DNA from 3 places in the Methylosarcina fibrata AML-C10 genome. Region 1 is predicted to be linked to each of the others. Evidence: riboswitches for the same ligand, from Rfam matches in the RefSeq annotation. Region 1 holds a riboswitch; each other region holds the start of a gene.
The links. A riboswitch is a leader RNA that binds a small molecule or an ion and turns the genes downstream of it on or off. The one in region 1 is predicted to bind cyclic di-GMP.

Region 1 (7,083 bases):
GAACAAATCATCGTCAGCAATCCGACTCCTCATTTTGGTTTCATTATCCAGAGCTCGTTCCAATAATGCCTAACAACCCCATCAACTCGGACGTGCAAGAGCGCCGCTTCGCTCTGTTTTTGCACGCCGGTTATGGAAAAAGTTGAGCCTGACGGAGATATAGATGAGAGTTGCCATCAACGGGGCCGGCATCGCCGGTCCGACGCTCGCATACTGGCTGCGGGAATGCGGTCACGAAGTGTTGCTCATCGAGGAGTCGCTGCAACTTCGCAATGGCGGCTATACCATTGACTTCTGGGGGGTCGGCTACGACATCGCCGAGAAGATGGGTCTGCTCCCCCGTATTGGAGAGCTGGGTTATCAGGTGAGAGAGGTGCGTTACGTGAACCGGCATGGCCGCAAGAGCGGCGGCTTTTCAGCCGACGTTTTCGGACGCATGACCAACGGCCGCTTCATCGAACTGCGGCGCTCCGACCTTGCGGCTGCGATCTACGGTGCGCTGGACGGAAAGGTCGAGACGCTTTTTGGCGACTCCGTCGCCAGGATCAAAGATGAGGGTCACTGCGTGCGAGTTGACTTCGATCATGCTGCCCCGCGCGAAGTCGATCTGGTTATTGGAGCGGACGGATTGCATTCGCGCATTCGCCGGCTAGTGTTCGGGCCCGAAGCGGAGTTCGAAGTTTCACTCGGCTATCACGTCGCCGCGTTCGAGATCGAGGGCTATCGGCCACGCGATGAACTCGTAGTTGTCAGTCACGCGGTTCCGGGAAGGCAGATTTTGCGATTGTCTTTGCGCGATGACATAACGCTTTTTCTCTTCGTCTTTCGCGACGAATACTTGACCGCGGAAAGTCCATCGAGCGAGCAAGAATGCAAATCGGTGCTGACAAACGTCTTTGCCGATGTCGGCTGGGAATGCCCGCGGATTCTCGCTGCAATGGAAGATGCCAGCGGCATCTATTTCGACCGTGTCAGCCAGATTCGAATGGACCGCTGGACAGAAGGCCGCACGGCGCTGATCGGCGATGCCGCCGCCTGCGTCTCCCTCGTTGCTGGCGAAGGGACGGGGCTTGCAATGGCCGAAGCTTATGTGCTTGCGGGCGAACTTCGCAATTGCGGAAACGATCACGTCGCGGCCTTCGCTCGCTACCAGGAGCGAATGATGCCATTTCTGAGGCGCAAGCAGGAGTCGGCAGCGAAATTCGCTTCCTCGTTCGCCCCGAAGAGTGCCCTCGGCATCACTTTCCGCAACTATGTCACTCGGCTATTGCGGATTCCGTTCATTGCGGATTTCTTCATCGGCCGCGCCGTGCGCGACGACATCAAACTGCCCGACTATAGGTTCTAGTTAATGTTTTTTTCTGGCCTATCGGGTCTCAGGGTCGTAGGATGCGTGGTTCGTTCCTCACCACATCCTGCAAAGCCGCTATTTAGGGTTGGCCTACACAGCGGTCAAAGGGACGCGCCGCCCTATAGTGGTTTTGAAGGCTCGCTTTTGAATCGGGTTCGGCGGCTTCGCTAAGCGTCCTTGAGCGGGATGCCCCTTACCTTTACGTTGGGTATTTCGATAAATGAACAGTATCTGTGTAATCTTTGATTTGGACGGTACGCTCGTGGACAGCGAGGGGCTTTGCAATCAAGCCTTTCTCGATCTGCTCCCGCAACTGAGCGATACGGTGGAGTCGTTGACCCAGCGGTATCGCGGAAAAAAGCTGGGTCCAATCCTTGCCGACCTGGAGAGCCGCCTTTGCCAGAAGCTGCCAGATTCGTTCGAGCAGCATTATCGCCAGCGTGTCGCGGAACTCTTCTCTCATGAGCTGAAACCTATGCCCGGCGTTATTGAAATGCTCAAAACCTCGAATTTTCCCAAGTGCATTGCCTCAAGCGGACCACCTTTGAAAATCCGTCAGGCATTGCAAATCAGCGGTCTTGCACCTTACTTTGGCGACAATATCTTCAGCTCATATGAAGTTGGCTCTTGGAAGCCGGAGCCTGGTCTATTCCAATATGCAGCAAATGAGATGGGCTTTATGCCCAGTCAATGTGTGGTTGTGGAAGATAGTGAAGTTGGGATCGAGGCAGCCGCAGCAGCAGGAATGAAAGCATTCCGGTATGTGCGAAATGCTGAAACAGCGTCATGCCGGATCGGGGATGAAGTGCCATTTGACAATATGTTGCAGCTTCCCCGATTGCTGGCTCAATTTGTTAGCAATGACCAACCCATCATTCAACCGGACCGGCGCGGTAGAGCCGCGCCAGTCGGTTAATTCAAACGTTGGGCAGCTTGAGCGGCGGAGTCAGTGTTGATTTAACTGTATAGAACTCTGTATTTGTGGCCAGTTTTTTTAAGTTTCTCTGTCTTGAATTGGGTTTTGCCGCCTATCGGTGGTTTTGAAAGTTTGTTTTTATAATCGGGAGTAATGATGCAGGATATAAAACATTCAGGAAACGTCTTGTTACTTCGTGGCGCTGCATTATGGATATTAATGGCGCTGTTGCTGGCGTGGTGCATGGTAGGGCTGTATAACAAAGTACCCTACCTTGATCTGATATTCGCCGGTAAATTTACCAGACTGATGCAGGCCCACATTGATTTTCTACTGATGAGTGCGCTGATTCTGGGCTTTTATGCCGCCAAAGTGCCACTGCCTTGGCATGTGCGTTGGGCTATGGTGGTGGGAGCTTTTACTAATTCCAGCCTATTTCTGCTACAAGCGATCTTCCCTGCGCTTGACCCGACAACGGCTGGACAAACGCCTTTGATCGGTATCTGGTCGCAAGTGTTCGAAATCTATCTTTTTGCCAGCCTCATCACGACCAGCTATGGTTTTGGTAAAGGGGCTGTGATTATTTTTCGATCTACTTTTCAGTAGTACTCTTTAAAAAAATACCGATGATCGGCGAGTTGGCTTTGGCTGTGCTGGTTAGCCCAACAAGTCGGTCAAAGGGGAGCGACACACGTTGGCAGTGTTGAAGTTTTGTTTTAGGCCGTCATTCTGCCTGGCCTATGATGTTGCTGCGGCCGGCTATCTCGGCTGGTTATTGATAAGCACAAGGGTGTGCGCCAGGCGTTCCCTTTAACCTGGGATAGAGTATATGGAATCTCGTGAACTTGTTCAATCCTGGGTCGATGCTTTCAATCGCGGCGACGCAGATGCACTTGCAGACTTTTACAGCGAAGACGCGACCAACCATCAGGTAGCCGAGGAACCCGTTGTTGGCCGCGCTGCCATCCGAGAGATGTTTGCAACGGGCTTTGCCAATGCCAGGATGGTATGCATCGTTGAGCATATTTTTCAGGAGGGAGAGTGGGCCATTCTCGAGTGGCGCGACCCTCTCGGTCTACGAGGCTGCGGCTTTTTTCACGTCGTGAACGGGAAGATCGTGTTTCAGCGCGGGTATTGGGACAAGCTCACATTCTTGCGTTTGCAGCGGTTGCCAATGCCGGAGGTGCCGTGAGGGCCGCAGGAGGATGACATGGGGACTTCTCTTTTTTCCGTTGTTAATCCGGGTGCATTAGGATACCGCAGAAAAAAGCTGCGTTGGGTTGCGCTTTCTGCAACCCAACATTCGGTGCATCGATGTGTTGGGTTAACGATAAAGCTGTTAACCTAACCTACCCGCTGCATTTCATCCGGACTACATGCTACAAGCTGGATTGGGGAATTCTATAGCCCATAGACAGGACCGCATTCTGCGGCTCTGTCTATGATCTTCCTCCAATATCATTTTTCTTGAGGTAATACATTGATTGTATACTTCACGTCCAGGTTGAATATGAAATCAAACGGATCTCCGTTAGTTGAAGAATAGATGGCCTTACCGCCAAATCTGATTTCATGTCTACCGACCGGTAAGGGAGGGATCAAGAGATAGACGCCATCCCCTACGAAATCGCTGCTGGCGCCGGCAATTGCTCCGGAATAACCGCCGAGATTGAACGGGACATTATTGTCCGGAAGAGGGCCGTACTGAAATAATGGAGATTGAACGCGGTAGCTTTGCAGATTCTTAACCGGAATTCCATCAATTTTTGCAAACAACTCCGTAGCATGATTCTGGTACCATTCCGCCTGCGCTCTTAACACTTCATCCCCTTCTCCATCTCCTTCCAACGTTGCCGCTTCCGAGTTTATTACAGGGAAGAAAAGGGCCGTTCCGCGAGGCACGTTGCAAACACGATCGGCTGCCCAAACCGTTTCTCCGTCACGGTCTGTAGCGGTGGATGTTCCGCCTAAAAACCAAACTGTACCCAATTGCCTTGTGCTACAGTCGGCTGTATCGAAAAGGGGGTGCTGGTCTACCGCCATAGAGTTATTCCATGCCCACCATTTAGCGCTCCATTCCCCGTAAGTCATGCCGTAATAAGCATGGGAAGTAGCGGGCAATACGCGCGCAAATGCGCCAGGAACCAGCATTACCGACATCGCCAATATTAATGCTGACTTTACGGCGTGTTTTCTATTGTTATTATTGTTCATAGGGACTCTCCAACGTTTTCACAGTGCTTAATTTCGCTGTCACGGTAAAATTTGTTGCTTTATCAACTCCAACAAAAAAACCGGACAGCCCGGCATGCCACTAACGCGTGACACATTCGGCAGTCCGGCTTTCCCTTGAGGATCCGCGACTTTCTGTCCCTACCTTGCGCATAGGTTTGGCTTTAGTAATTTTTTGTCAAATTACCATACGATTTATAAAGTTTCTACTGAGCGTTTTTGTCAATTTTTAAGCAAGCAGCCCGGTTTCAACAAACTCTTCCGGGCTGCTTGCCCGGACGGCAAAAAGCAGAGCGGAGAGCGAGCGGCGCTTTTTGCCGGCAGTGAATTACGGCGTTAGAGCTAACTATGAATCTCGACGAACTTGTCCAATCAATCGAAGGTGTTTCAGACGAAAAGGCACTGGAGGAATTTGCCCGGCACATTGAAGCCTGGAAAAAGGATGATCGGGACGTCACCGAACTTGAAACCATGATCGAGCGGTTCTTTGGCGACACCTGGCTATTTAGCGAAGAAGACCATTCTAAAGCGCGCGAGTTTTGGGTGGCGTTCAGGGACGACGCCATAAGAAGGATCGGCGGAATGACGATGAATGAAAGGTTGTATTTGTTTGGGCTTTCCGAGCGCTTTTATGGAAGCAGGTCTGATCAGGAACAACAAATTGTCTATAGCAAACTTCTTGCAAATCCGTAACGGTGCACTTCGTTTTTATCGGCACATTTTTTCCGTTAAACTTTATTATGATGACTATTTATCAATATCGAGCACTCCTAATCGCATCACTGTCCATTGGTCCCTAGTTTTACGCAAATTTATAATCGCTCGCCCTGAAATCAGTACCGGGTATTCCCACGAGCACATCAAGTGGTGGTAAAATGGCCGGGAAAAAATTTCCGGCCGAATTTGAGCTGGCCTATACTTCTTGTAAATAACGGATCAGAATTGAACTAATACGGATTCCGATAGGCCCTAGTCGATGAATCATTTTATAAAATCGTCGTATTCGGGTTAAAACGTTGAACAAGCAATTATTAAAAAATATGAAGACGGATGAAGACAATACTATCGCGTCAAGACGCCAATTTCTGAAAAAGCTGGCGTGGGGGTCCTTGATGGCGTTGAGCGGAAGCGAGGCGGCAACTGCGGCGGTTCGGCACGTGATTTATCCGCACCGGCGGGGCCACAGCCATGAACCTGCGCACCCGGCTTACTCTCATGCGCGAAAAGCCAGGCCGTACGTTAATACGCAACCCGTTCTGTCCCCTTATCTTCATGCCGTCGAACACAAAACGCTCGCGTTCGAACATACGCATACCGGCGATAAATTAAAATTAACCTATTTCGAACACGGCCGTTATATTGAAGAAGCGCTGCGGGAAATCAATTATTTGCTCCGCGATTTCCGTACCGATGACGTTCATCCCATCGATACGGCGTTACTGGATCAGCTATTTTTTCTGAAGCAAACCCTCGGCGTCAATAAACCTTTCCATATCATCTCCGGTTACCGTTCTCCATTCACCAATTCCTGGTTACGCAGATTCAGTCACGGCGTCGCAGAGCACAGTTTTCATATGCAAGGCCGGGCGATTGACATCAGGCTGGAGGGCGTATCCTCCAAAACAATTAGAAACGCGGCGCTGACGTTGGCGCAAGGCGGCGTGGGTTATTATCCTCGGGATAATTTTGTGCATTTGGATACAGGCAGGTTCAGAACCTGGTAGAGGAGCGGTGATCGCCTTCTGACGACTTGGGACCAAAGGTGACTCGATGAAAATGGCCACTCATTTGAGTTCGATCAAATCGATTTTTTTCTGGCTGAGTTCGATAGCCGTGGCGGTGATCATGGCTTTATTGCTCGCCGTGCCGGCCAGTCCGGACGGAAGCTATGTCAGCCGGGGCCTATTGCCCTATGGTTTTACCATGACCTCGCTGGGGAGCAACAACGAAGTAGACCCTCGCAAAATCATTACTCTGGAGGCGATTGGCCCGGGAGCTCGCTTGTCCAGGGTCGAACTGCGCGACGGCTCGGGAAAGGTTCTGTTTGACGCGAAGGATCAAACCCGCCTGAGCCTCCCCGCGCCCCTGGCCTTCGAGACTCGCCATACGCTCAAGGTGACGGCGGAGCGGCCCTGGTTCGGACAGTCCGAGACCCGCGAAGTGAACTTCACCACGGTCGCCGTGCCGAAACTGGAAGGGCCTGTGTTTAGAATGCTGGCGCCGGACTCGTCGGTGACGCTGCATTTCGACCGCCCGGTGCGGGACGTACGGGCCGTCGGAGGTTTGACGCTGGACGCCGAACCCGATGCCGGCGGCCAGACCATCCGCCTGCTTGCCAGCGCTTACGAACAAGACCGCAGTTACGCGGTGCAGGTAAGCTATAAAACCGTCTCGGGCGTCTCTCTGCCGCCACTAACGCTGGAATTGAAGACGCCGCCGCCTCTTGCCGTCGAAACCAATGTCCATGGCTTAAACAATTTAGGCTCGATGCTGCCGCTGCAAGTGACCTTTAGCGAACCGTTGGCCGACCTCGATAACGCCCCCGGTCATCTCCGGGTACAGACCAGCGACGGCAAAACCATCG
Region 2 (7,083 bases), 2.9 Mb from region 1:
CCGCCGGCATTCATTTGATTCTGGCCACGCAGCGTCCGTCGGTGGACGTTCTGACCGGCCTGATCAAGGCCAACGTGCCCACCCGGATTTCCTTTCAGGTGTCTTCAAGGATCGATTCCCGCACGATTCTCGATCAGGGCGGTGCCGAGGCTCTTCTGGGCAACGGCGACATGCTGTTCCTGCCGTCGGGCACCAGCATTCCCATCCGCGCGCACGGCGCTTTTGTCGACGACCACGAAGTGCATCGCGTAGTCGAGTTCCTGAAACAGACCGCGCCGACCAATTATCTCGAAGAAATTACCCGGGACGTTTCCGACACCGGGGACGGCGGCAGTTATGGCGGCGGCAGTTACGGCGACTCCGAAACCGACTCCCTGTACGATCAAGCCGTACAATTCGTGACTGAAACGCGCAAGGCTTCGATTTCCAGCGTGCAGCGGCGCTTCAAGATCGGTTACAACCGGGCCGCCACGATGATCGAGGAAATGGAAGCCGCCGGCGTCGTCAGCCCGGCCGAATCGAACGGCTCACGCGTCGTGCTGGCGCCGGCCCCGGTCAAGGATTGACGATGAACATAGCCCTGGCCGGCGTCATCATTCTTTCACTGTCGGCGCTCGGCGGCTGGATGATCGTTAAAGGCTATTCGTCCGAACAGCCCCGGCAGGTCAAAGCGGTGCTTTTCGGGCTTTATTTTTGGGGTCTGGCATTCTTGCAGTTGCTGATTGCCGCGAGCGCTTATTATTTAATGAAATGATGCGGGGCTGAATCTCGCCCGGCATCAACGGTGCAGGACTTGCCGATTCACAACCTATAGAAAATGCCCAAGCTCGCCATCGGCGATGGCACCCTGAGCTTTTGCACCCTAAAGCAACAATCATTGAAAATGAACCCGTTTGCCAGCCCATTATCTAATTTCCATCAATTCAGGAAACCGACCTCTATTTGATCGATTCTATTTAGCGATTTACTTTAATTTTCACAGGCATTCCGGCCTTCAGGATAACTGTATCGATTTAAACTGATGAGAGTCCAAGCTGATTCGACCGGGTATGGAAAATTACGGAAAGTCTGCAAGAAAATTCAATTAATTGCTCAATTTTAGTAATCTATAACGACTTCAAGGCGTTGAGTCGATCGTTAAATTCGATGCTGGCGAGAATACAGCCGGTTGCTTGCCGCCTGATTCCATGACTGCATTGGCATACCCTTGTCCTCTGAAATGGGAGAGCCTCATGTCCAAGTTTATTTTGTCTCTTGCTATTTTGTCTCTTGCCCTTGCCCTGATGCTGGAAGGCTGCGCCTCGACCCGGCCGGTTCTTTATCCCAACGCGCACTACAACGCGGTCGGAGCTGAAACTGCGCAACGCGACATCGACGTTTGCATGGATCTGGCCGAAGCGGCCGGGGCCGATTCGGATAGCGGCGGCGCCGGAAAGGCGGCCGCTCAGACCGCCGGAGGCGCTGCCGTCGGTGCGGCTTCGGGTGCCGTGGGCGGTGCGGTGGTGGGCGCGGCGGGTTCCGGATCGGCGATCGGGGCGGCCGCCGGCGCGACCACCGGCCTATTGCACTGGCTGTTTAGCGAACCGGACCGCAGTCCTGCCTTTGAGAATTTCGTAAACCGATGTTTGCAAGAGCGAGGTTATCAGACCGTCGGCTGGGATTAAAAGTATGAATCCAAAGAAACGACGCTACAAAATCAAGCATTGGCAATGCTTACAGTGAAATCTTGCTCAATCGGGGCTCCTTGGCGCTCCGGTTTGAGGTCTCGCGATTGAACGTTGGTTTCAACCGGAGGAGCCTCGCCATCGGATCAAGGTGCATTTGCGCTGAGCAACTTAATCGGTTTTGTCTCATTTTCATTCTATCAGGCGCAAGCTCTAAGATTTAAAGATGACTAAAACACTCAGTTGAAATGTTAATAAGAACAGAGTAAAAAGCGACTGATCATTCATCAAAGCCAAACCTATCGCAAGGTAGGGACAGAAAGTCGCGGATCCTTGTGGGAAAGCCGGACTGCCGATAATGGCCAGCGTTAGGGTCACTCACTGATAAAATGAAGGTGATTCTCCATGAAAACCCAACTACCGTTTTTCAATCAATGGGCCGCTCTGGCTATTGTGAGCGCTTTAAATATTGCACTATCCCCCATCTCTACAACTTTAGCCGCTCCGCCCAGTACTAGTCGAGTGTCGGTATCCAGTACGGAAGTACAAGGTAATGGCGGCAGTACTGGATCCGTCATGTCCGCCAACGGCCGTTTTGTGGTGTTTAATTCCGATGCCAGTAACCTGGTTTCCGAAGATTCTAACGGCGTAACAGACACTTTCGTGCGCGATCTTAAAACCGGCCTGACACAACGAGTTTCCGTTAACAGCAAAGGGATAGAAGGTAATAATGGGAGTTATCTGTCACCCGCCATATCCGCCGATGGCCGCTTCGTGGCGTTTGCTTCCGATGCCGGCAACTTGGTCCCTGGGGATGACAATAACTGGATGGATATTTTTGTGCGTGATTTGAAACTTGGCGTAACTCAACGAGTGTCCGTAGACAGCGCGGGAAGAGAGGCTAATCTCGAAAGTTATTGGCCCGCAATTTCCTCCAATGGGCGTTTCGTGGCATTTGTATCCTATGCCAGCAATTTGGTCACTGGCGATAACAATGGAGTAGCGGACATCTTTGTTCGCGACCTTAAAATCGGTACCACACGAAGGGTGTCCCTGAGCAGTTTTGGGGATGAAAGCAATCAATACAGCTACGGTCCTTCTCTTTCTGCCAATGGTCGCTTCGTTGCGTTCGCATCTTATGCCAACAATTTGGTCGAAAACGACAATAATGGAAGAACCGACGTCTTTGTACGCGACCTTAAAACCGGCGTGACTCAACGCGTTTCCATCGATAGTCAGGGAGTTGAAGGCAATGGCAGCAGTATTGGCCCGGCTGCCATGTCGGCTAATGGCCGTTTCGTGGTATTTTCATCCGAAGCCGGCAACCTGGTCGAAGAAGACAATAACGACACTTTTGACGTCTTCCTCCACGATCTAAAAACGGGGGCAACACAACGCGTCTCATTGAATAGCACGGGAATTGAAGACAACGGCTCCTTCGGTAGCCTCAATCCCTCCATCTCAGCCAATGGTCATTTTGTGGCGTTTGAATCATTTGCCAGTAACTTTGTGGAGGAGGATACCAACAATTCACCTGATATCTTCATTCGCGACCTCAATAAGGGGGTGACCCAACGTGTGTCGGTAGATAGTTCGGGATTTGAAAGCAACGGTTCCAGTTACCAATCTTCAATTTCCGCCGACGGCCGCTTCGTGGCGTTTGGCTCCGATGCCAGCAACTTGGTCCCGGGGGATGACAATGGCGCGAGTGATGTCTTCGTGCGTCGCAGATGGTAGCAGAAAAGAACTGATCAGTCTGGTAAAGTCCATAAGGGTCGCTCCCAAGCATTGAACAGAAAATCCCGGGATCCCAAATTAATTGAAGCTAAACCGTCGTAAGGCAAGGACGGAAAGCCACGGATATTCTAAGCGGAATGCCGGACTGCCGATGGTGACCGGCATTAGGTCCATAATGGGTTATGTTGCCCAGAAAAAATGCCTCATATGCCGGACTAACATGAAGGCTTCAATAGTCTAAAAAATCTGACGACGGGACAGAAAGTGCTCGTTTCCGTCCAGCCCGGATCGACGTCGGCCGATTGCGTCAAAGCCGGCCTGTCCGTCAGCGAGAACGACAAGGTCGGCGTCCGTTTGCAGGGTACGGTTCAGTTCAACAGCCGCTCCGTGAAAGCGACGGCGAGCGGATTCACCCTGCAAAGCGCCGTTTGTGAAAATCAGAGAACTAAGCAGAAAGTGACCGTGCGTCTGAAACCGGAAACTTCCGCGGCCGACTGCTCGGCATCGGGCCTTAAAATCAGGCCGCGCGATTTGGTCGGCATTCGGTTAGTAGGCTCAGTCGCTGGGTCATAAGGGTTATTGAGTATTTTCACGGACCATAGCCGCGGAAAGGACTGAGGGGGATAAAAATATTATCGGCCTTATTGTCTGATCTCCCAGCGCAATTCGATAAGGGTTGTCAGGCTTTTGCCGGGATCGGCGAACACCTGTTCCGGAGAGCACCCGTAGCGATCCCGGTAAGCTTCCACTGATGCCGTCAAGTCCAGCCCTTCATGGAAGGCCTCCCAACGCAGGTGATCGACATGGGCCAAGCTCTCGCCGGTTAGACTGACGCCGAGTTTGGCACCCAAGTCGACCGGTTTGTCCCGTTTACCCAGCACCAACGTGCATTAATTAGAGCAAATAACGCTTAATAATTATTTTTATTCAATAGGTTATATTTACTGAGCAGAGTCTAATTATTATAGTTTCAGAATATTTAAAAGTTTCTGTTTGATTCTTTTCCTCAATCAATGGTCTCAACCCACCTGCAGCGGTCCAGAACCAGTTGATCGGTGTGGTGATTGCCGATGCCTTTGGCGATCAGCGCAATGATCCTATCGTCGGTATCGTAGCCGATATGGGCATCCAGAGGATTGGCCAGTTTGCCGAGTCCGAAGGCGTCAAAAATGGTGGCGACGTTGATGTTGATGTTGGTCACGTCGATGCATAAACGGGAGTCCAGATATTTTTCGGCAAAACCGTGCGGAATCGCGTAACTCAGCAAATCGTTCGGATCGCTGAAAGCAATGATCGGCGTTTTGCTGATGATGCGTTCGTTGAATTTTTCGCCTTCGGGCCGGCAATAGGCTGCTTTCTGATTGCTGATCTCGGGCAGCTTCCGGCCGAGTTGCAGCATCGGCAACTGATTGGACATCATGTAAATGGGAATTTCCTTGTTTTTCAAGGCATTTCTGAAATCGGGGTCCCGTTCGTCAATGATCGAAGCAATGCGTTGCATGCCGTCGATGGTGATGCGGCTGCCGAGACTGTGCGAAATCACCGCGTACTGGTCGTTGCGAATGTTGGCCGGCGCACTATCTTCATTGAAGGAACAGGCTTGCATGACGTCGTCCGGCAGGCTTTTCCAGTCGCTTTTGGTCATCCAGCAAAATGCTTGAGCGAACGATACCAGAATATCCTCCCGGCTCTCGCCCAGATAAATGATCGGGTCGGGACCTGTATCGTTGGAGAATTTTTTCATTAGATCGTTGATTTTTGCCCGGCGGAAGGAATACTCGCCGGAATTGTCGTAGGCCAGCACTTCTTTCTGGTACGCCGTGATTTCCGACCAGGTCAGTTCATAAAAGAGCAACTCTTTTCTTCTATCCCTGCTTAACAAACGGTTGATTCTCAAATTTCCGAGTTTTTTTCCGGTTTCCGTCCGGCTGGTCAGTTTGATGTTTTTTTGCCTGGCCGCCATGACCGGCAAATCGAGCTTTTGCGCCAGTTTTTCAAGAAACTGGGTGGAATAACCCGGCAAATGGTCGCCCACGCCGTGCACCATCAGTACCTTCATTCTTCCTCTGGCATTGTCCAGATACGGTTCGATGCCGTCGAAAGGTTTGCCCCAGACCTCGCAAAGGCGGCTGTCGACCGTTTGCTGTTTCTCGAGATAAGCCTCGACCATGCCCTTGCCGAAGCTGGCGCAACCGCTTAATTGAGCTGCTGTTGCGAATAAAAAGAAAATTTTAAATAGCGGATTCATGCGTTATAGTGATATCGGAAAAGACAGTTGAAAAACAACCTTACATAATAGCATCAGCCCATTAAATGCCCATTAAACCGGACAATGGGCTTCCTCATCAGCCATCCTGGACCATGATCAGGCACTTTGGATTAAAGAAACTTGCTGCTCTCGTAATTTTTCTAGCCGGAACCCCATCGATAAAAGCCCAGAATTTATCGGAAATCCATCAACTGGCCTTGCAAAACGACCCTGCATTAAAGCAGAGCGAAGCCCGGCAGGCCGCCGTCGGCGAATCGAAGAATCAAAGCACCGCGCGCTTTTTTCCCGTGATTACCGCGACCGGAACCAGCAGCAAGGATTATCTGCACAATAAAAGAGCGGGAGCTTTCGATTTCCGCGGCCTCCAGGTCAATCAGGATTTCTGGAGCCATACGTTCAGCCTGAACATCACCCAGCCCCTGTTTCACTGGGACTACTGGATCCAACTCAGCCAGTCGGAAAACCGGATAGCCGAGGCCGAAGCGAACTATCAGGCAGAGCTTCAGAATTTGATGACGAGAACGACGGAAGCTTACTTTAATGTTCTGTCCGCGCAGGACAATCTGTCTTTTATCCGGGCGGAAAAAGACGCCATCGCCAAGCAACTGGATCAGGTCAAGCAGCAGTTCGAAGTCGGCATTGCCGCCATTACCGACGTCAATGAAGCCCAGGCCGGCTTCGATCAGGCCGGCGCCAGCGAGATAGAAGCCATCAACCAGGTGGATAATGCCAGGGAAGCCTTATATGAAATCATCGGCGAACAGGAGGTAACCCTCGATGCCTTGAGCGACCGGTTGCCGCTGAAAAAGCCGGAGCCTGCGATCCTTTCGGAATGGAGCCACAGGGCCGAACTCGACAATTACCATGTCATCGCGGCTTTGAACCAGGCGGAGTCGGCGCGCAAGTCGATCGACCTGCAGCGCAACGGCCATCTGCCGCAACTGGACGTGATCGCCTCCTACAACGCCTCCGACGTCAACAGCAGTTTCGGTTTTCGGGGCGATACCCAGAGCGTCGGCGTGCAATTGAACCTGCCTTTGTTCGAAGGCGGAGCGGTCAATTCGAGAATACGCCAGGCCCAATTCGAATACGAAGCCGCCAAAGAAAACCTGATCGCGACGAAACGGTCGATCAAACGACAGGTCAAGGATGCCTTTCGAGGAGTCATGGCCAATCTGAGCCAAGTGGCAGCCTTCAAGGCCGTGGTGGTATCGGCGGAAACCGCGCTCACCGCCGCCGAGGCGGGTTTTCAGGTGGGCACCCGGACGATGGTGGACGTGCTGACCGAGCAAAGGTTCTTGTACAGGGCCAGGCGCGATCTTTCCCGGTCTCGTTACGACTACGTGATCAACAGCATCCGTTTGAAGCAACTGTCGAGCAATCTGACCGCGGCCGACATGGATCAGATCAGCC
Region 3 (7,083 bases), 2.7 Mb from region 1:
CCGGTATCGGTTGTTATGCCGACATATCCTGACGACATCGAGGTCGGAGGGGTGCTCGCCCCCCCATAGACACTGCCGCCCTCGGACTGCATGCGCCCATTCCATTTCTCTTTCGTCGGTAGGCTGACCCAAATGTTAATCCCTTGAGAAACGGAACTATTAGCCGGTTGAGGCGGCACGTGAACCTTGACCCGGCAATAATCAATATTATTGCTCGTCTGCGATGTCGCTTCCTCGATAGTAGCGGTGATCTGGGGGACATCATCCGTAACCGGATGCAGAGATGCGAAGGGCGTACTGCAATCTATAGCGTAGCCGACGGCCGTAAAGCCCAGTAGCGCCAACAGACTGAATGCTCTGGCGCAGTAACGCGCCCCTTTACCGAAGAGATTGGAATTCTCCGGTGGTATTTGGGTAAATCTCATAAAATTCTCCTACTGATTAAGTGATTTTCCGAATGAGTAGCACAATCAGCCACCCACTGAATGGTGCAACGTTAAGTCGCAAATATCATAGGCCTCCGCCTACCACAGGCGGCTTACGAAGGCGTCATAGACTCCGTAGCCGCTGGCTCCGCCATTGTTATCCCCCGGAACCAGATTGCTGGAATCGGACGAAAATGAGATGAAACGACCCGTATCGGAAATACGGGGACGTTGACTGCCGAAGTAGTAATAGTCTCCCGCCACAGGATCAATCGAGGCCAGTCTTGTTTCCCCGGTTTTCAGATCATGCACTACCACATTGGTCGTTATGTAGTAATAAGAATTAAGTTCTCCGCCATAGAAGGAGGTAAATGCGACATGACGGCCATTGCGGGAAATTGAAGGGTCGTAGCTTAAGCCTACCTGAACACCCGAACTATCAATGGAAGCGAGCTTCGTCTCACCGGTCTTACGGTCGTGTATGAAGATATCCGTCCCCGGATAGTCGTAACCTACAGAGTAAAAACCATTGTTGGTATCCCCTTCCACCAGATTGCAAGCATCGGATTCGAACGCTACGAAGCGGCCGTCGGCGGAAAGAGAAGGCGAACCACTATAAATAGAAAACCAAGCACCGGCACAATATTCCGAAGGATCATATCCGGAAATGCTGGCTTCTTCTCCAGAGCTGCTGATGGAAACTCGTTCGGTCACCCCCGTTTTCAGATCGCGAACGAAGACATCCATTAATCCGTTGGTGTCTCCATCCACCAGATTGCTGGCACCGGATGTAAACGTGACGAAACGGCCGTCGGCGGAAAGGACCCGTCTGCTGTCATATGAACCGCTACCATTGTTGCCTTCCACGCCGGCGCTGTCGACGGAAGCCCGCCGCGTTACGCCGGTTTTCAGGTCGCGCACGAACACGTCGCTGACACCGTTGGTATCGTCCGGCACCAGATTGGCAGCATTGGACGAAAACGCCACGAAACGGCCGTTCGCGGATAGGGAGAAGCCATAGTTTGCGGGGTAACCCTGCTCGTCCGAGCTATTGACGAAAATCCGCTGCGTCCGGGCCTTTTTCAGGTCGCGCACGAACACATCGGCAACGCCATTGGTGTCACCGGCGATCAGATTGCTGGCCTCGGATAAAAAAGTCACGAAGCGGCCGTTGTTCGATAAGGCGAGAACGGAACTGCCGCCCTTGCCCTCATTGCCGGCGTTGCCCAGCGAGACCCGCTGCGTCAAACCGGTTTTCAGGTCACGAAGAAAGACGTCCTGAACCCCATTGTTGTCTACGGAGACCAGGTTACTGGCGGACGAATCGAACGCCACGAAGCGTCCGTCGGCGGAAACGGGGCCGTCAACGCTTGACGCATTGCCTTCTTCGCCGGTGCTCGATATCGAGGTGCGGATCGTTAGCGGGGGGGGGGGCCGAAGTTGCCGCAAGGGGCGTCAGAGCGGAAAGCAAACCGCCGGCGACAGCCAAGGGAAAAAGTCTGCGGGAGAGAAAAATTGATTTGTTCATGCTTCACCGCCTTGGGTCTCATTGTTCGGTGGCCATGACGCTGGTCATAATCGGCAGCCCGGCTGTCCCATGGGGATCCGCGGCTTTCCGTCCCTACCTTGCGATAGGTTTGGCTTTGATAAATCTATATAAGTTTTTTACTCTATTCTAAATAACTTTTCAACTGAGCATTTTACTCATCTTTCAAATCGCTCGAACGAACGGCTGCGCAAACTCCTTCGCCTTATACTGATCAACCCGACCAACTGTCGGCTGAGAGATCGCTCTGTTCGGCTACCCATTCAAGAGAATTTACACACAAAGATCATGCCAATAATTCAATAAGAAGAAGTAGTTAGTTTTATCAGCTATTTGATTGGAGTTATCGGCAAATCTCTTTTGCAAAAGGCGACATCTGAGACACTATTATGTCTCATAATTGTCTCGAAGTTGTCTCAAGAGACAGATGTGAGACGGTTTTTGGACGGGATAGAAGTTGGTCTGGATCTTTACTTTCTCCAGCTTTTCACTTGCGGGCTCGAGTTCGTCCGGCAAAACACGACGCCGGATTCAGGCTTATCCATTCGTACTGACAGGTGACCGTCACGATCCCGAATTGAAGCGAGTAAAAAATAAGCGCGCCATTGCTGCCGCCTGAACTTGCGCAGAAGGCGAACCGGGGATAATGAAATACTTCCGGCACGTTATCGTCCGGACGAATTCATTATCTTGGCCGAATCTGAAGAAAATCCTGATCGCAGGAGAAGCGGAATCCCAGGTCCGCGCAGATAAAATAATTTCGCACATAGTCCTCGAGATCCCGGCGCGCGGGCGGATGATCCATCGGCAGCAGATTGAGCATGAACTCGGCAATGGTGTAGGCGGAGTTAAAATCGGTGGTGTTGACGTGAGCGGGCACGGTCTCGATGGCGACCTCGTAACGATCGCCCTGTTTGTCCCGAAAGGCCCGGGCCAGAGCAGGCAAATCGAAACTTCGTTCCAGGAAATGCCGCATCATCCGCATGCACTGCGTGTCGTGGTGCTGCAAAACGACTATCAGTATGCCGTCGGACGACAGCATCGAGGCGAGTTTTTCCAGGGTCGGCATCCAGTCCGAACTATCCAGGTAGTAGAGCACGTGGGAACAGAGTACGAAATCGCCCGAGTCCGCGATGGCCGCTTCCATGATCCCTTCGGAGAACACTTCAGCCAAAGGGCAATTGTTCTTAAGTTCCGCCCGTAACGAGTCATTCGGCTCAAGCGCAATCGTTTGATCGAACGCATCGGTAAACCACGAGGTAACCAGTCCGTTGCCGGCGCCGACGTCTATGAAAACCTGCCGTGACGGCAGCGTTTCCACGAAGCCGTTGAGCCATTGATGAGCCTTGGCTTTCTGATCGGTGTGATTGAGAAAGGTTTGGAAGGCGTGATAATACTCGCTCGACTGCGAGCCGTAGACGTTAATGGGTTGCGGCGTATTCATAGTCGTCACTCCTCGAATCCGGTTTCAGGTTACGGGGTTAACTGCGGCCAATCCTCATTGTACCGCTACGATCCAATGTGAGATAGCCTTTAATTGCCGCGTTCAAAGTTTTGCATGCCGGGTGTCGGTTCGGTCTCATCAGCCCTATCGTATTTTATGTTCAGTACCGAACAGATCGTCCGACTGCCTCTCTTTATGATGATTTATGCCGATTTTGTGGATCAGGCAGTTAATGCCGAAGAAATCGTCTACAGGACGATTCGCCCATATAACCAAGCAGCGCAAGTTCCGCTAGCAAACGAATATCCGATTTTTTCAAGCGTTCGGAAGGGTGGGGCTTTGATGTATCCGGGGTCTGGCGCATACGGCGGTCGCTGAAGAAAGCACCTGTTTCGTGGTTCGGATCTTTTCCCGGCCGCTTTCCAATAACAATTCCATGACTACTCAGAGGAGGTTGGTAATGGCATTCAATATCTATGAACATCGGGGACGCCCGATCGACAAACAATTTCTGACCTGGAAGGAGATGGTTCAGGTTCCCATCAGCAAACTGGACGACGATGCATTTACCCGGGTCAGGATTATTCTGATGAACGGAATCGAGCTGGAATCGATTCAATTTTCCAGAGCCTGCGCCCGGATGAACAGGAATCTGCAACTGCCTCTGGCCCAGCTTCGCCGGATCGACCAGCAGCAGGCGACTCTGGTCAACTGGATGATCGGCGCCGACCATTCTCCTTTGGAAACCACGATCGGCTACGAGCAGGTCGCCATCGAGGTGACCGCCGCTGTCGCGCAAACCGAACCCGATCCTTATCTTGCCCAGGTCTACCGCTTCGGCCTGCTGGAAGATTTCGACCATATGTACCGCTATTCGGCGTTGCTGGATCGCCTGGAAGGCAAGGATTCGAACAACATTCTGCAAAGTTACACCGACGTGCTGCCGGGCCGGCCCACGATCTACGAGCATCGGGCGCCCGAGGACGATTTGCGGGAGCCGTACGACCGCAGCCAGGCCGCGCCGTTGACCAAAATGCATGCGTTGACGATCATGTCCGGAGAGCAGCAAACCTGGAATTACTATATGAACATCGGGCCGCTCTTCAGCGATCCTCTGGCCCGGCAGCTCTACGCGGAAATCGCTCATATCGAAGAGCAGCACGTGACTCAATACCAGGCCATCATCGATCCCGAGGAAACCTGGCTCGAAAAGTGGCTGCTGCACAAAGCCAACGAAGTTTATAACTACTACGGCTGCGCCGAACAGGAAAGCAATTCGCGCATCAAGTCCATCTGGGAGCGCTTCCTGGATTACGAACTCGGCCAGTTCCATGTGGTCCGCGATCTTTTCGAACAATATGAAAACCGCGATGCGCAAAGCGTAGTGCCCGCCGAATTGCCCGAACCGATCGCTTACGAGAGCCAGCGCGACTTCGTCCGCGAGGTGCTGCGCGCCGAAGTCGACCTGAGGGCCAAAGGCACCGCCTTTGTCGGCCTGAGTGAGGAAAGCGAAGCGTCGAAAATGTACCGGCAGCGTTTGCATGCCGACGGCGTTCCATCGGAAATCGTGGCTTTGGATTATGTGTGGCAACCGGGCGGAGAGATCAACAAGCTTCTAAGCCCGATGCCCGCAAGTCAACTTCAACACTGAGGAGGCCATTATGAAAGATTCTGCCGAATTCGGTTTAAATAAAACCCCGACCCAGCTTCATCCTGTGATGACCCAATCGATGATGGAAGGCTATGAGGAATTTCCTCCGCACGCCGAAGACACGTCGATGGATGCCTTCACGATGCGGAAAAGCTATATAGAAAACAACGAGCCGTTGGGCGCGGTGCCGGTTCCGAGTACCCTTAAAGGCGCGCTCAGCGCCGGCGCTCAGGCGCTCCAGGGCAACAGTCCTTCCGTTTTGATCGATAAACTGGGTCAGCGGCTGGCGTTCGAACGCAGCGGCGTCCGGCTGTACGATGCGCTCATCACCAAATGCCAATCCGCCGAGCCGGCGCTGGACATCTCCACCCTTGTAGAATTCCGTAACGACGAAGCCGAGCATTTTGCCCTGGTCAAGGATTGCATCGTTTCCCTCGGCGGCGATCCGACTGCGCAAACGCCTTGCGCCGATTCGTCCGGCGTAGCGGCCATGGGCCTCATGCAGCTCCTCAACGATCCGCGCAGTTCGATTCCGCAATGCGTGGAGGCCGTCCTGATGGCGGAGCTGGCCGATTCGGCCGCCTGGGAACTGCTGGTCGAACTGGCGAACGAGGCGGGGCTCACCGATTATGTCGACAAGTTTCAGCAGGCCGGCCTGACCGAAGATCATCACATGCAAACGATCAAGGACTGGTTGCAGCGCCTGACGATGGACAATGAAGTGAAATCGGTGAGCTGACGCATTGCCGGTTCGATCGATTGCAAACGGGACAGCCGGTAGCCTCTGATGCAATGCAGTGGAATCCGGGATCATCGAAGCCCCGATGACCCCGGATTCCGTATAACTCCATCCGGGCTCCCGGCTTTGAATAAGAGCAATCGAGAGGGATTCATTAAACAATAACTTTTAAGAAATGGTACGGTGACTGATCGGAGCGGCCCGGTTCGACGGGTCAGTCGACTTCACAATTTGTAAAGCCCGCTTTGCGATTCCTTTCCATACAGAAGTCAAAAAACCGTTTCAACAGCGCATTGGCGGCCTCGGTATGACCGATTGCGGCTGTTAACGCTTCGGTGCTTCCACCGTGCGGCAGCGCGCCGGCGTATTCGCCGAGATAAGAGTGCATGATTTTCGCCGTGAATTCGGGATGAAACTGGACGCCCCAGGCGCTCTCGCCCAGACGAAATGCGTGGTGGTTTTCAAACGGGTTGCCTGCCAGCCGCAGCGCCTTTTCAGGCAGCCGGATCACCGTTTGCGCATGGGTGACGTGAGCGGTAAACGTCCGGGGCAGGCTGCCCAACAGGGCATCTTCTCTGCCTGCGGGAGTCAACCGGATCTCGACGGTGCCGATTTCGCGCCCCCCGGGATGATAATCCACTTGCCCTCCCATCGCCTGAGCCAACAGTTGATGGCCGAAACACACGCCCAGCAACGGCAGGTCTTCCTGCACGGCCTGCACGATCCATGCGGACAAAGCCTGCATCCAGTCCGTCCGGTCGGTGACCATCGCCGGCGATCCGGTGATGATCACGCCCGACAAATCTTCTACGGCAGGTAAAACCTCGCCCGCCATCGCGTCGATTACCGGAACTTCAGCAGGGCTCAAGCCGCAACCTTCCATCATCCAGTCTTCGAAATCGCCGAAGCGTTGCCGTATGGCGGGAAAGGTCGAGCCTGTTTTGACGATGACAAATGGTTTCATAGTAAAGTGATGCCATGGAGTGAATTTCAATGCGCTTGGACAGCGAACGGCTTAATCCATTTCATCTTATAATGATCCCTGGCGAGTCAAGCAAGCCTTCCCATCAAAATTCCCGGGTTTCTGCATGATCTTTTCGAAAATAATTATTCCGGTTCTGCTATGGGCCTTCATGGGCGGAACGGCCGCCGGTCAAGCCGCCGAACCTCAATCGGCGCCGCCGGAGACCGTGGACTCTTCCGCGGCCGTTGAGGCTTCTCCGGACATCGAAGTTTTCGTGCGCGAAGGCTGTCCGCATTGCGCCAGGGCGAAGGAAT

Region 2: another riboswitch for cyclic di-GMP. It lies ahead of A3OW_RS0102850 (TolB-like translocation protein); the one in region 1 lies ahead of A3OW_RS0116120 (hypothetical protein).
Region 3: another riboswitch for cyclic di-GMP. It lies ahead of A3OW_RS23985 (TolB-like translocation protein); the one in region 1 lies ahead of A3OW_RS0116120 (hypothetical protein).

What each region holds. Positions count from the first base shown of each region.
Region 1 is NZ_KB889965.1:3,440,384-3,447,466, forward strand. It holds gene A3OW_RS0116095 (hypothetical protein) at 1-66, shown strand, start outside; gene A3OW_RS0116100 (FAD-binding domain) at 164-1,348, shown strand; gene A3OW_RS0116105 (HAD-IA family hydrolase) at 1,572-2,267, shown strand; gene A3OW_RS0116110 (hypothetical protein) at 2,421-2,873, shown strand; gene A3OW_RS0116115 (nuclear transport factor 2 family protein) at 3,097-3,459, shown strand; gene A3OW_RS0116120 (hypothetical protein) at 3,726-4,481, opposite strand; cyclic di-GMP riboswitch class I at 4,597-4,672, opposite strand; gene A3OW_RS0116125 (hypothetical protein) at 4,848-5,192, shown strand; gene A3OW_RS0116130 (YcbK family protein) at 5,540-6,223, shown strand; gene A3OW_RS26560 (L,D-transpeptidase) at 6,270-7,083, shown strand, end outside.
Region 2 is NZ_KB889965.1:564,091-571,173, reverse strand. It holds gene A3OW_RS0102865 (DNA translocase FtsK) at 1-566, shown strand, start outside; gene A3OW_RS0102860 (hypothetical protein) at 569-754, shown strand; gene A3OW_RS0102855 (glycine zipper family protein) at 1,233-1,664, shown strand; cyclic di-GMP riboswitch class I at 1,947-2,021, shown strand; gene A3OW_RS0102850 (TolB-like translocation protein) at 2,070-3,401, shown strand; gene A3OW_RS0102845 (hypothetical protein) at 3,666-3,974, shown strand; gene A3OW_RS0102840 (hypothetical protein) at 4,043-4,282, opposite strand; gene A3OW_RS0102835 (hypothetical protein) at 4,408-5,649, opposite strand; gene A3OW_RS0102830 (TolC family outer membrane protein) at 5,715-7,083, shown strand, end outside.
Region 3 is NZ_KB889965.1:753,287-760,369, forward strand. It holds gene A3OW_RS23980 (tannase/feruloyl esterase family alpha/beta hydrolase) at 1-425, opposite strand, end outside; gene A3OW_RS23985 (TolB-like translocation protein) at 525-1,760, opposite strand; cyclic di-GMP riboswitch class I at 2,003-2,077, opposite strand; gene A3OW_RS0103855 (class I SAM-dependent methyltransferase) at 2,657-3,415, opposite strand; gene A3OW_RS0103865 (hypothetical protein) at 3,876-5,066, shown strand; gene A3OW_RS0103870 (ferritin-like domain-containing protein) at 5,077-5,805, shown strand; gene A3OW_RS0103875 (glutamine amidotransferase) at 6,020-6,769, opposite strand; gene A3OW_RS0103880 (glutaredoxin family protein) at 6,894-7,083, shown strand, end outside.